2 regions of the Leucobacter sp. BZR 635 genome follow, and region 1 is predicted to be linked to the other one. Evidence: predicted binding sites of a transcription regulator. Region 1 holds the regulator's gene; the other holds the start of a gene.
The links. The regulator LexA, encoded in region 1, represses DNA repair genes until DNA is damaged. The targets are predictions, from matches to a motif close to TCGAACANNTGTTCGA.
Positions count from the first base shown of each region.

Region 2: uvrA (excinuclease ABC subunit UvrA) is a predicted target of LexA. The motif match lies at 2,980-2,995, and genes of this name have one in related genera.

Region 1 covers NZ_JBLUNZ020000004.1:98,234-105,202, reverse strand. The annotation lists gene ACI1US_RS00680 (SseB family protein) at 1-724, opposite strand, end outside; gene priA (bifunctional 1-(5-phosphoribosyl)-5-((5-phosphoribosylamino)methylideneamino)imidazole-4-carboxamide isomerase/phosphoribosylanthranilate isomerase PriA) at 739-1,488, opposite strand; gene hisH (imidazole glycerol phosphate synthase subunit HisH) at 1,485-2,156, opposite strand; gene hisB (imidazoleglycerol-phosphate dehydratase HisB) at 2,153-2,761, opposite strand; gene ACI1US_RS00660 (cytochrome c biogenesis CcdA family protein) at 2,772-3,596, opposite strand; gene ACI1US_RS00655 (DsbA family protein) at 3,606-4,415, opposite strand; gene ACI1US_RS00650 (LysM peptidoglycan-binding domain-containing protein) at 4,717-5,175, opposite strand; gene lexA (transcriptional repressor LexA) at 5,465-6,127, shown strand; gene lipB (lipoyl(octanoyl) transferase LipB) at 6,613-6,969, shown strand, end outside.
Region 2 covers NZ_JBLUNZ020000040.1:8,211-15,179, reverse strand. The annotation lists gene uvrB (excinuclease ABC subunit UvrB) at 1-1,589, shown strand, start outside; gene ACI1US_RS08115 (VOC family protein) at 1,596-1,994, opposite strand; gene ACI1US_RS08110 (siderophore-interacting protein) at 2,043-2,879, opposite strand; gene uvrA (excinuclease ABC subunit UvrA) at 3,027-6,092, shown strand; gene uvrC (excinuclease ABC subunit UvrC) at 6,121-6,969, shown strand, end outside.

The sequences.
Region 1 (6,969 bases):
CCCCCGCTGGGTCTCCCGGGAGCAGCGCGAGGGCGCGCAGAGACTGCTCGCCGGCAGCGGCGAGGAGAAACGCGGATCGCACCTCTGGATCAGCCCACGCAGGTGCACGCGATTCACCGAGAGCGACGGCCTCAAGCTCAGGCCTTCGCACCCCGAACTGGGTGTCGGGCGAGCCCGGGTCGATGATGATGAGGTCAGTGCCCTCTTGCGCCGCGGCAACCGCTGCCTGCGGCCCGGGAACCGGGATGGGCCGTGACCCTGGGTTCCACCGCTGCATCGCCTCCACCGAAGAAAACACGGGCATCACGCGCCGCCCGTCGGGGCTCGCGACCGTCACGATCGACAGCTCCTGAGACTTCTCGACGATGCGGCCGTCTGGCGTCTCGCCGAGCTCACCGGCTTCGGCAAGCAGCGGCACGAGCAGCCGCGAACGCGACAGCTCTCCGAGCACCGTCCGTCGGAGCCCCGCGAGTGCCTCGATCGATGCGGGATCCGCGCCGCCGGCCCGATAGGCCTCCCCCGCGGTGCGCAGCGCAGCAATTGCCGCACCGAGCGCCTCGGGCGTCGCCCCGTCGTCGTCGGCAAACGCCGTCTCGTGGTGGTCGAACGTGCGACCGGCCCACGGGAAACCAGCCGAGTCTGCGTCGCCGCCGGCCACGAGGCTCTCGGGCACACCCGTCGACCGCGGGGTGTCCCCCGTCGACGGAAGCTTCTTGATCGCCATCTTGGCCCTCGACGCTACCTTCCCGCGACGTCGAGTGCGGCGGGCAGCGTGAACGCGCCGTCGTACAGCGCCTTACCGATGATTGCGCCCTCGACGCCGTGCGACACGGCCTCGCGGAGCGCTGCGATGTCGTCAAGGCTCGAGATGCCGCCCGAGGCGATCACGGGCCGGTCGGTGCGGGTGCACACCTTCTTCAGGAGCTCGACGTTCGGTCCGCCCATCATGCCGTCCTTCGTGACGTCGGTGACGACGTAGCGCGGGCAGCCGGCCTCTTCGAGACGCTCGAGCACGTCCCAGAGGTTGCCGCCCTCTTCGGTCCAGCCACGCGCTGCGAGGGTCTCGCCGCGCACATCGAGGCCGACGGCGATCTGCTCGCCGTAGTGAGCGATGACCGCGCGGGTCCACTCGGGGTTCTCGAGAGCGGCCGTGCCGAGGTTCACGCGGGCCGCGCCCATCTCGAGTGCGGCTTCGAGGCTCTTGTCGTCACGGATCCCGCCCGAGAACTCGATCTTCACGCGGTTTCCCGCGCGCGCGATGATCTTGCGTGCAATGCCGACGTTCGAGCCGCGGCCGAAGGCAGCGTCGAGGTCGACGAGGTGGATCCACTCCGCGCCCTGCTCGATCCAGTCCATTGCCGCGTCGACGGGGCTGCCGTAGTTCGTTTCGGTTCCGGCCTCACCCTGGGTGAGCCGCACAGCCTTGCCGTCGACCATGTCGATCGCGGGAAGCAGCTGCAGTTTCGGGCTCGTCGCAAGCTCGGTCATCGGTTCTCCTTGGTGGTACGTGTGGGGGTAAGCGAGGCAATCCAGTTGCGCAGCAACGCGATGCCGGCCTCGCCTGATTTTTCGGGGTGAAACTGTGTTGCGGTGAGCGGACCGTTCTCGACGGCGGCGACGAACGGCTCGCCGTATGCCGACCAGGTCACCTTGGGTGCGAGCGCCGGGGTGCGGCCCTCGAGGGTCCACTCCGTGGCAGCGTTCGAGTGCACAAAGTAGAAGCGTTCGCTCTCAATGCCGCGGAAGAGCACCGAATCTGCGGGTGCGGTGACCGTGTTCCAGCCCATGTGCGGAAGCATCGGCGCGTTCAGCTCACGCACCGTACCAGGCCACTCGCCGAGCCCCTCGGTGGTGATGCCCCGCTCGATGCCCTCGTCGAACATCACCTGCAGGCCGACACAGACGCCGAGCACGGGGCGGCCGCCCGCGAGCCTGCGCCCGATGAGTTCGTGGCCCTGGATCGCGCGCAGCTGCGCCATCACCGCGTCAAAAGCGCCGACGCCCGGCACGAACAGCCCGTCGGCGTCGAGCACACGCTGCGGGTCGCGCGTGAGTTCGACCTCGGCTCCGGCGCGCACGAGTGCCTTTACTGCTGAGTGAACGTTGCCCGAACCGTAGTCGAGCACAGCGACGCGCGGAGCATCGCTTCCGGTCACAGTGCTCCCTTAGTGGAGGGAATGCCGGTCACGAGCGGATCCTTCGCCTTCGCCGTGCGGAATGCGCGCGCGAACGCCTTGAACTCAGCCTCCGCGATGTGGTGTGGATCGCGGCCCTCGATGAGCTTGAGGTGCACCGACAGGCGGGCGTTCAGCGTGAGCGCCTCGAAGAAGTGCCGCACCATCGATCCGGTGTAGTGGCCGCCGATGAGGTGGAACTCGAAGCCCGCGGGCTCGCCGGAGTGCACGAGGTAGGGGCGGCCCGAGATATCGATGACCGCTTGCGCGAGCGCCTCGTCGAGCGGCACGAAGGCGTCTCCGTAGCGCGAGATGCCGCGCTTGTCGCCGAGCGCCTCGAGGATCGCCTGTCCGAGGAGGATCCCAGTGTCTTCAACCGTGTGGTGCACGTCGATATGCACGTCACCCTCCGCGCGGATCGTGAGATCGGTGAGCGAGTGGCGGGCGAACGCCGTCAGCATGTGATCGAAGAAGGGGACACCGGTGTCGATGTCGGCCTCACCGGTTCCGTCGAGGTTCAGGCTCAGGCGAATGGAGGACTCACTGGTGGCGCGCTCAAGTGTCGCGATCCGTGCAACTTCGGTCATGTCCTCGATCCTACCGCGCCGCGTCGGGGGCGTGCTGCCTGCGGCGCAGGCGCACGACAAGCCACACCACAAGACCGACCGCTGCGGCAACGCCGAGCACCACGAGGTTCGAGACGCCCGCGGTGGCACGCATCACGCCGGCCTCGAGTTCGGCTTGGGCGCTCGCATCGAGCACGCCGCTGAACTTCTGTGCCCCGTCGGTGGCGAGCATGAACACGCCCACGGCGATCGTGATGATCCCGGCGATGACGTTGGACCAGGCGTTCCGCCAACGGCCGATCACGAGCTCGCGGGGGCGGAGCAGCTTCTTCACCCCGGGGATCCGGTTCCACACCAGCGCGAGCAGTGCGAGCGGCACCGTCATGCCCGCGGCGTATAGCAGCATCGTGAGCCCACCCATGAGGGCGTTCCCCCCGAATGCGGCCATGGCGAGCACCGCCCCAAAAACGGGACCAGCGCACCCACCGGCGAGGCCGTAGACCGCGCCGAGGCCGTACACGGATGCGACTGAGGTGCCCTTCGCGCTCTGCTGTTTGGTGAGCGTCGGGATGGGAATGCCAAGCAGCATCACGACGCCGAGCACGATGACGAATACGAGCACGACCGTCATGAGGCCGCTGCGGTGCGACGCCACCCAGGCTCCGAGGGTGCCGGCGAGCAGCCCGAGCGGCACGAGTGAGGTCGCGAGCCCGAGGAAGAACGCGCCCGTGCGGGAGAACAGCTCCGCCGGGCTATGAAAGGCGTAGGCGAAGAAAGCAGGCAGCACCATCACCGAGCATGGGCTCAGCAGGGCGAGTGTGCCGCCGAGGAACGCCCCGAGCAGGCTGAGATCCATGTGGGCGGGTTACTTCTGCTCTGCTGCGGCAACGGCGGCGTCGAGCTGCTCGCGGAAGGTATCGACGGGTTGCGCGCCGCTCATCACCTGGCCGCAGCCGGTGGTCGCGAAGAATGGTACGCCCGTGACGCCGATGCTCTGCGCTTCGGCGGTCTCCGCACGGACGTCAGCCTCGAACTTGCCACTTTCGACCGCCTCGGTGAACTTCTCGATGTCTGAAACACCCGCTTTCTTGGCGAACGCGACAAGCGTCGGGAGGTTGAACTCGCCGTTTGCGTCTTTTGCCGTTTCGGGGGCGTGGTACACCTCGTCGTAGAACTCGAAGTACTTGCCCTGCTCGCCCGCTGCACGTGAGGCGGAGGCGATGAGGATCGAGTTTTCGCCGCCGACGAGGGCAGCGTCGTGGATTTCGAGGCGAACCTTGCCGGTCTCGACGTACTCTTCGATGAGCACGGGGAGGGTGTCGCGCGAGAAGGAGGCGCAGTAGGGGCAGCGGAAGTCGGTCCACTCGTGGAGCACGACAGGGGCGTCGATGTCTCCAAGCGCGCGCGGGTCGCCTTCTTCGAGCCGGTCGACGACGGGGCAGCTCTGTGCGGCGGTGTCTGCGTCGGTGCCGCTGCCTGCGCCTGCGTTCCCGTTATTTTCGCCCTGCGAGGCGCTCGAGTCGGGCTTCGCGGCCCCGCGTCCCTGCAGCCCCTGGCTGCCGAGCGCTGCTACGAGCAGCAGCGAGACACCGGCAAGTATCACGGTCGCGAGACGCATCCGCCGGTATCGGCGTTCGAGGGACGGTCGGTCGAGAGCTTCAATCGGCTTCGGCATACCTTCGAGCCTAACGATCTTTGCTGACTGTGCTGACCAGCGTCACTCACCCCGAGAGACCGCCGAACATCGGGCGGGCGGAGCGCCTGCTGAGACAGAGCCTCCGGGGGTCCAGAGCCTCCGAGGGTCCAAAGCGGCAGGGGCGTCCAAAGTCTTCGGGGGGGGGCAGAGCGGCAGGGACAGCCAGATCGGCCGGGGCCGCAAGACCAGCCGGGGCCGCGAGGCTAACCGGTCAGCTCGCCCGCATCCCAACACCGCGCACAGGGTCACCGACCGCGCGCTATCGCCCGGAGGGACGGCGCTATCGCCCGGAGGGGACGAAGGTGAGGTCATTGCCTTCAAACCGCATGGGCACAGCGATCGAATCGCCTGCCTGCAGGTCGGACGCCTGCATCTGGTTGAGGCGGACGATCTCAGAGACCACCTCACGGGGGTCGCCCGTCGGCTCAAGCTCGGAGGCGATGCTCCATACCGAGTCGCCGGCCTGCACGAAGACATAGGGGAAGGCCTGCGTGCTCTCCGCGCTGTTGGCAATTGCCCCTGGGGCTGCGAACGCAGCAGCTACGCCGAGTGCAGCAGCAACCAAGACGGTTGCGAGAGAGCCAAAGACCACCCGGCCACGACGCGTGAGCCGAAGCCGGGGCTGCCCCGAACTGACCTGAGCAGTGGGTTCGCCCTGCGGGCGTGATCCCGACGCGGCAATGCGCGGGCTCACCGGGGCGTTCAAACGGAATGGGACGACATTCGCTGTAGCAGTCATGAGGAGTTCCTCTCTCGAGAGTATTCGAACCAACTCGAACACTCGAACATCTCTTTCGAATATATCTTCGAATGAAAGAAACCGCAACCGCAGTATTCGAATGAATATCGCGAGATTTGCTGCGACACTCGAACGAATGTTTGCCTCGCCTCGAATATCCGGGCTAGGGTTTCGAACAGTGAGTTCACCCAATCAGTGACCTCTGACATTCACGGCAACTCGCGGAAACATGCGGATCCACTCCGCTCACCACCCGCCGAGATTGACCGCACTACTGAGAGGACAAGCGATGAGCGACCTGAGCGCAGCACCGCGGAAGCCACTGACTGAGAAGCAGCAGGCGATCCTCGAATTCATTGCCCGCTCCGTAGAGTCTCGCGGCTACCCACCGAGCATGCGCGAGATCGGCGACGCTGTGGGCCTCTCCTCACTCTCGAGCGTTACCCACCAGCTCAGCCGGCTCGAGCTCGGCGGATACATTCGCCGCGACCCGAACCGCCCGCGTGCTCTCGAGATCCTCGTCGAGCTCGCGGTCACGAGCAGCGCGCTTGCGGACTCACCCACGACCCAGGCCCAGGAGACGGCTTACGTGCCACTCGTCGGCCAGATCGCGGCGGGCGTCCCGATCACCGCCGACCAGCAGGTTGAGGAGATCGTCCCGCTCCCCCGGCAGCTCGTCGGCGATGGGCAGCTCTTCATGCTGAAGGTGGTAGGCGACTCGATGATCGATGCGGCCATCTGCGACGGCGACTTTGTTGTCGTGCGCCAGCAGCGCGAGGCGGCAAATGGCGACATCGTCGCGGCCATGCTCGACGGCGAAGCGACCGTCAAGGTCTTCCGCCGCCGCGACGGCCACACCTGGCTGCTGCCGCGCAACAGCGCGTTCGAGCCGATCCTCGGCGACCACGCAGAGGTGCTCGGCAAGGTCGTCGCGGTCTTCCGCTCGGTCTAGCCCAGCGGCTTTCCTGCACGCTCCAGCCCGGATTCAGATCGGGGCTGGAGCGTTTTGCTGTGTCACGCGGCCGCGATCCGCCAGCGGCGCTCGACGATTGCGGCGCTCGACGATTGCGGCGCTCGACGGTTGCAGCGCTCAACGATCGCGGGCATTGAGCTCAGCGATCAACATGCAGCGCGACGCACGCACGCGCAGCAGGCACTTCCAGAAACGCGCCGCGCGCACCCTGCAGCCCCCGTTTAATCCACTCCGACCCGCGTTTGGCCCTCGCAAGAGTCGGTCTGAATTAATCGGGGCGGAAAGGACGCCAGGCGCGATGAGGGCGCCGGGCAGAGGGTACGCCCGGGCATCCCACCTCGAGACTTTGGGCTTACACCCTGCTTGCCACCAGCCCCGAGCCCCCGGGCACCGGGCACCGGGCACCGGGCACCCCAACCGCACCCGCATTGCTTTATTGAACTGAGTCCAACTAACATGGCCGCATGCTTCCCATCGCCGAAGTTCCGCCGCCTCCCCTAAGCGACACGCCCCCAAAACCCACCCCACGGTTCGAGACTGTCGGGCTCTCCCCAAGCCTCGTCTCCTACGAGCGTGGGCTCATACTCCAGCGGGAGGCTGCCGCAAGACTGGCAGCCGACCTTGATCACGGCACCGTGCTCCTCCTCGAGCACGAGCCGGTCTACACCGCTGGCCGACGGGCGGAGCCACATGAGTACCCGAGTGACGGCACTCCCGTCGTCCCGGTGAACCGCGGCGGAAAGGTCACCTGGCACGGCCCCGGCCAGCTCGTGGCATACCCCGTGATCCGGCTCGCTGACGGGCTCGGCGGAGTCAACCTC
Region 2 (6,969 bases), on a different contig from region 1:
TGGTGGGGGATCGACTCGACCGCGACCTACTGCTGCGCCGCTTCGTCGAGATGCAGTACCAGCGCAACGACATTGAGTTTGTGCGCGGCAACTTCCGGGTGCGCGGCGACACCGTCGAGATCATCCCGATGTACGAGGAACTCGCGATCCGCATCGAGTTCTTCGGCGACGAGATCGAGGCGCTGTACTACCTGCACCCGGTGACGGGCGACGTCGTGAACCAGGTCGACGCCGTGTCGGTGTTCCCGGGATCCCACTATGTGGCGAGCCGCGAGGTCATGAACCGCGCGATGGGGCAGATCACCGACGAGCTCGATGAGCGCACGCGCGAGCTAAAGTCCCAGAACAAGCTTGTCGAGGAACAGCGGCTGCGCATGCGCACGACCTTCGACCTCGAAATGATGGAGCAGATCGGCTTCTGTTCGGGCATCGAGAACTACTCGATGCACATGGACGGCCGCGTGCCGGGCGAGGCCCCGCACTGCCTGCTCGACTACTTCCCAGACGACTTCCTCGTCGTCATCGACGAGTCGCACGTGACGGTGCCGCAGATTGGCGCGATGTACGAGGGCGACTCCTCGCGCAAGCGCACGCTGGTGGATCACGGCTTCCGCCTCCCGAGCGCACTCGACAACCGCCCGCTGAAGTTTGGCGAATTCAAGGAGCGGGTCGGCCAGACGGTGTATCTCTCGGCGACGCCGGGCAAGTACGAGATGGGGATCGCGGACGGCGTGGTCGAGCAGATCATCCGTCCGACCGGCCTCATCGACCCCGAGATCGTCGTGAAGCCCTCAGAGGGGCAGATCGATGACCTGCTCGAGGAGGTGCGCCTGCGGGTCGAGCGTGACGAGCGCGTGCTCGTCACCACGCTCACGAAGAAGATGGCTGAGCAGCTCACGACGTTCATGGAGGAGGCGGGGGTGCGCGTGCGCTACCTGCACTCCGATGTCGACACGCTGCGCCGCGTCGAGCTGCTCACCGAGCTGCGCGCGGGCATCTTCGATGTGCTCGTCGGCATCAACCTGCTGCGTGAGGGCCTCGACCTGCCGGAGGTGTCGCTCGTGGCGATCCTCGACGCCGACAAGGAGGGCTTCCTGCGCTCCTCGACCTCGCTCATTCAGACGATTGGCCGTGCCGCGCGTAACGTGTCGGGCGAGGTGCACATGTACGCCGACAGGATCACTCCGTCGATGAAGCTCGCGATCGACGAGACGAACCGCCGCCGCGAAATGCAGGTCGAGTACAACACGAAGCACGGCATCGATCCCACACCGCTGCGCAAGCAGATCGGCGACATCACCGAAATGCTCAACCGTGAGGCCGCCGACACCGAAGACGTGCTCGCCGAGCGGGTGTCGCGCCACGCGCAAAAGGGATCGCCTCAGCGCGCAAAGGGCAAGGCCGCTTCGCGCGCCGCGGCGATTGGAGCCGAGGGCGCAGACACGCTCACGGAGCTCATTGCCGACCTCACCGCGCAGATGCTACTCGCCTCGGAAGAGCTGAAGTTCGAGCTCGCGGCGCGACTGCGCGACGAGGTTGCCGAGCTGAAGCGGGAGCTGCGCAGCATCGACGCCGCCGGTCACATGTGACCCTCGCTAGGCCTCGGGCAGCGTCGCGTAGAGATCGATAGCGTTGCCGTCGGGATCCATCACGGTTGCGTAGCGCTGCCCCCAGTGCGCATCCCACGGTTCGACGCGGCTGCGGTGGCCCGCCGCCATGAGGCGCGCGAAGACCTCGTCGACCTCCGCGGGGGAGTCTGCCTGGAAGGCAAACGCTACCCGGTGGCTACCCGCCGGAGGAGCGTACTCCGGGTCGAAGCTCTGGATCACCTCGACGGTGTCCCAGCCGATTCGCATGCCGCTTGGAAGCAGCGCTTCGACATGCGGTTCGCTTTCTGCGCCCTCGGGGATCTCGATGCCCAGCTCACGGTAGAACGCGAGCGAGGCAGCGAGATCACGGGTGACGATGCCTAAGAAGTCAAGGGTGAGGCTCATTGCTTCAGCATAATCCGGGACGAGGTCGCCGCCTGCAGTCTTTCCGGGCTAGATCTGACCGATCGCCTCGCGCTTTTCGGCCTGGAACGTGTCCTCGCGCCGCCCGTATGCCCAGTAGGGCGACAGCGAGAGCTGTGCGCGCTCGATGCCCCGCTCGTCGGTGAAGTAGGGACGCAGCGCCTTCATTGCCCCGCGCTCGCCGTGCACGAAGACCTGCACTCGGCCGGGACGCCACTCAGCCGCGCGCACGGCGTCAACGAGCACCGTCGAGGTTCCAGCCTCGGCCTCGCCGCGGAAGAGCCAGGTGACTTCGATCCCTGCGGGGGCCGCAAGCTCGAGCACATCTGCCTCACCCGCAACCTCAATGAGCGCCACGCCCCGTGCATCAGCGGGCATCGCTTCAAGCGCCGAGGCTATCGCCGGGATCGCCGACTCGTCGCCGGCGAGGAAGTGCCAGTCAGCCGTGGGGTCGGGCGCATAGCCTCCGCCAATTCCGCGGAGCACGACGGGATCGCCGGGCTTCGCCCGATCCGCCCAGGGCCCGGCGTAGCCGTCGTCGCCGTGGGTGACGAAGTCGATCCAGACCTCGCCGGCCTCCTGGTCGATGCGGCGTACCGTGTAGGTCCGCGTCGAGGGCAGCTGCTCCGCGGGAAGCTCCTGCCGCAGCGCGTCGAGGTCGTACGGGGGAGTGAGGTCGGTTTCCGGGTGCTGGAAGAGCATCTTGCTGTAGGCGTCGGTGAATCCGCTGAGTTCGACATCGGCCATTCCGGGGCCGCCAGCAACAATGCGCACGAGGTGCGGACTCAGTTGCACGCGTTCCTTCACCTCGAGCACAATTTGGGGGCGTGCGGGGCGCTGGGTGCGCGCGCAAGGCTGGGCGGTCATGTCTCTACCTCATTCATCAGATGATCTCTGGCCAGCATCCAGCTTCCCACACCGGGCCCCACAACGCCAGGAGTTAGCGCGCGGCGAACATCCAGATTTCTAGTACACATGTTCGAATTCCCGTGCGGGAGACGCTAAGGTGGGGGAGTGACTTCACAGAGCAACACACCGATACGCTCCTCTGCAGCCCACGCTCACATCAGCGTGCAGGGCGCGAGGGTGCACAACCTGAAAAACGTCGATCTCTCGATCCCGCGCGACTCACTCGTCGTGTTCACGGGGCTGTCGGGGAGCGGCAAGTCGAGCCTCGCGTTCGACACGATCTTTGCCGAGGGCCAGCGCCGGTACGTCGAGTCGCTGAGCGCCTACGCGCGCCAGTTTTTAGGCCAGGTGGATCGGCCGGACGTCGACTTCATCGAGGGTCTGAGCCCCGCGGTGTCGATCGACCAGAAGTCGACGAACCGCAACCCGCGTTCCACAGTCGGTACGATCACCGAGATCTACGACTACATGCGTCTCCTCTGGGCGCGCATCGGCATTCCGCACTGTGCCGTGTGCGGCGAGCGGATCGAGTCGCAGACCGTGCAGCAGATCGCCGACCGGCTCATGCAGCTCGAGGAGCGCACGCGCTTCCAGGTGCTTGCGCCCGTCGTGAGCAAGAAGAAGGGCGAGTTCGTCGACCTCTTCCAGGAGCTCGCGGCCACAGGCTACTCGCGCGCCATCGTCGACGGTGAGCTCGTGCAGCTCAGCGATCCGCCCAAGCTGAAGAAGCAGATCAAGCACGACATCTCTGTGGTCATCGACCGACTTGTCGCCTCGCCCGAGGGGCTCGGGCGTCTCACCGACTCGTTGGAGACCGCGCTGCGGCTCGCTGACGGCACGGTCGAGATCGACTATGTCGACCGCGATGAGCAGGCCGACGACCGCACCCAGCTGTTCTCGGAGCACCTCTCGTGCCCGAACCAACACCCGGTGCAGCTCACCGAGATCGAGCCGCGCACCTTCTCATTCAACGCACCGTTCGGTGCGTGCCCGACGTGTTCGGGTCTCGGCACGAGCATGTCGGTGGATGAGGATCTGGTGCTCGGCGACCCCGAACTCTCCATCAGCGAGGGCGTCATTATTCCCTGGACCAGCCAGGGCAAGAGCCTCTACCAGTACTACGAGAAGCTGCTCGTCGGCCTCTCGAAAGACCTCGACTTCTCGCTGAAGACCCCTTGGGGCGAGCTCAGCGAAGACGTGCAGGAGGCCGTGCTCCGCGGCAACGACTTCAAGGTCAACGTTCGCTGGAAGAACCGCTTCGGCCGCGAGGTCAAGTACACGAGCGGCTTCGAGGGCGTCATTCCGTTCATCGAACGGCAGTACGAAGAGGCCGAGAGCGACAACCGCCGCGAGCGCTGGAGCGAGTTCCTCCGCGAGGTGCCCTGCCACGTCTGCCAGGGCCAGCGACTCAAGCCCGAGGTCCTCGCGGTCACCGTCGACAACGAGTCGATTGCTGCGGTGGGCGAGTTCAGCCTGCTCGATGCGAAGCGCTTCTTCGACGGGGTTGAGCTCAGCGAGCGTGACGCGAAGATCGCGGCGCAGGTGCTCCGCGAGATCCGGCTCCGCTTTGACTTCCTCATCGAGGTCGGGCTCGGCTACCTCACGCTCGCTCGCGCCGCCGGGACACTCTCGGGCGGCGAGGCGCAGCGTATCCGCCTCGCGACGCAGATCGGCTCTGGCCTCACAGGCGTGCTCTACGTGCTCGACGAGCCGTCGATCGGCCTCCACCAGCGAGACAACCGCAGGCTCATCGAGACGCTCATCAAGCTTCGTGATCTCGGCAACACACTCATCGTCGTCGAACACGACGAGGAGACAATCGAGGCAGCCGACTGGCTCGTCGACATCGGCCCCGGTGCCGGCATCGAGGGCGGCACCGTTGTGCACTCGGGCCTCCTCCCGGAGCTGCGCGCAAACACGAACTCGGTCACCGGCGACTACCTCGCCGGCCGGCGCGCGATTGAGACGCCGAAGCAGCGCCGCAAGTTGGACAAGGGCCGCGAGCTGAAGGTCGTTGGCGCGCGTTCAAACAACCTCCAGAACGTCGACGCGACGTTCCCGCTCGGCGTGATGACCGCCGTCACCGGCGTCTCGGGCTCAGGCAAGTCCACGCTCGTAAACGACGTGCTCTATCGCGTGCTCGCGAACCAGCTCAACGGCGCCCGCATGGTGCCCGGGAAGCACACCCGCGTCACCGGGCTCGAGCACCTCGACAAGGTCGTGCACGTCGATCAGGCACCGATCGGGCGCACGCCGCGATCCAACCCCGCGACCTACACGGGCGTGTTCGACAAGATCCGCAACCTGTTCGCTGACACGCAGGAGTCGAAGACCCGCGGCTACCTCGCCGGGCGCTTCAGCTTCAACGTGAAGGGCGGCCGCTGCGAGGCGTGCTCGGGCGACGGCACCCTGAAGATCGAGATGAACTTCCTGCCCGACGTGTACGTCGCGTGCGAGGTCTGCGACGGCAAGCGGTACAACCGCGAGACCCTGCAGGTCCGGTACAAGGGCAAGAACATCGCCGAGGTACTCGAGATGCCGATCGCCGAGGCTGAGAAGTTCTTCGAGCCGATCTCCTCGATCCACCGCTTCATGAAGACGCTCGTCGACGTCGGCCTCGGCTACGTCCGCCTCGGGCAGAGCGCGACAACGCTCTCCGGTGGCGAGGCGCAGCGCGTGAAGCTCGCAACCGAGCTGCAGAAGCGCTCGAATGGCCGCAGCATCTACGTACTCGACGAGCCGACCACCGGTCTCCACTTCGAAGACGTGCGCAAGCTCCTGCTCGTGCTCAACGGCCTCGTCGACAAGGGCAACACGGTCATCACGATCGAGCACAACCTCGACGTGATCCGCAGCGCAGACTGGGTCATCGACCTCGGCCCCGAGGGCGGCTCGGGCGGCGGCACGATCCTCACGACCGGCACGCCCGAACAGGTCGCGAAGCACGCTGAGAGCCACACCGGGCAGTTCCTCGCCGAAGCGCTCGCCAAGGCGCCAGTCGCGAAGACGGTGACGCGGATCACCGCTGCCCCGGCAGCGATGAAGGCTCCGGCGGCGAAGAAGACGGCTGCGAAGAAGCCTGCTGCGAAGAAGCCTGCCGAAAAGAAGACTGCGGCCCCCAAGAAAACTGCGGCGAAGAAGCAGCCCGCCGCCGCACAGCAGACCGCGTAGTGGCAGGCTGGCCTGTGAGAATGACCTCGTGAAGGAAGATCCACTGCGAGTCGGCCTAGGCGCCGGGGACACCCCCGGCGCCTCGGGCGTCTCCGCCGCGCCCGCGCTTCCTGTCGACCCGCGCGACACCTTCAAACCGGCGCCGGGCGAGATCCCGACAAGCCCGGGCGTCTACCGGTTCTCGGACCGGCACGGCCGCGTGCTCTACATCGGCAAGGCGAAGAACCTCAGGGCCCGACTGTCGAACTACTTCCAGCCGATGCACTCGCTCATGCCCCGCACGCGGCGCATGCTGTCGCTCGCCGCGAACGTCGACTGGACGGTGGTCGCGAGCGACACCGAATCGCTCGTCCTCGAGCACACCTGGATCACGGAGTACAAGCCGCCGTTCAACGTCCAGTTCAAGGACGATAAGACCTACCCGTACCTCGCGGTGACGCTGGGGGAGGAAGCCCCGCGGCTCATCATCACCCGCAACGAGCGCATCAGGGGCGCGAAGTACTTCGGGCCGTACCCAAAGGTGTGGGCGATCCGCGAGACCGCGGCGCTGCTGCACCAGGCATTCCCCATCCGCACCTGCAACGACGCCGACTACAAGCGTGCGATGACGAGCGGTAAGCCGTGCCTGGCGGGCCAGATTGGCCGCTGTGGGGGACCCTGCTCGCACACCGTCACGGTCGAGGAGCACCGCGCCCGAGTGAGCGAGCTCGTCGCGTTTCTCGGCGGTAACTACCAGGCGCAGTTCCGCAGGCTGCAGCGCGAGATGAAGGACGCGGCAGCCGAGCAGCGATACGAAGACGCCGCAAGGCTCCGCGATCAGGTCGCGGCCGTCGAGCACGTCATGGAGAAGAACGCGATCGTGCTCGGCCACGAGGTC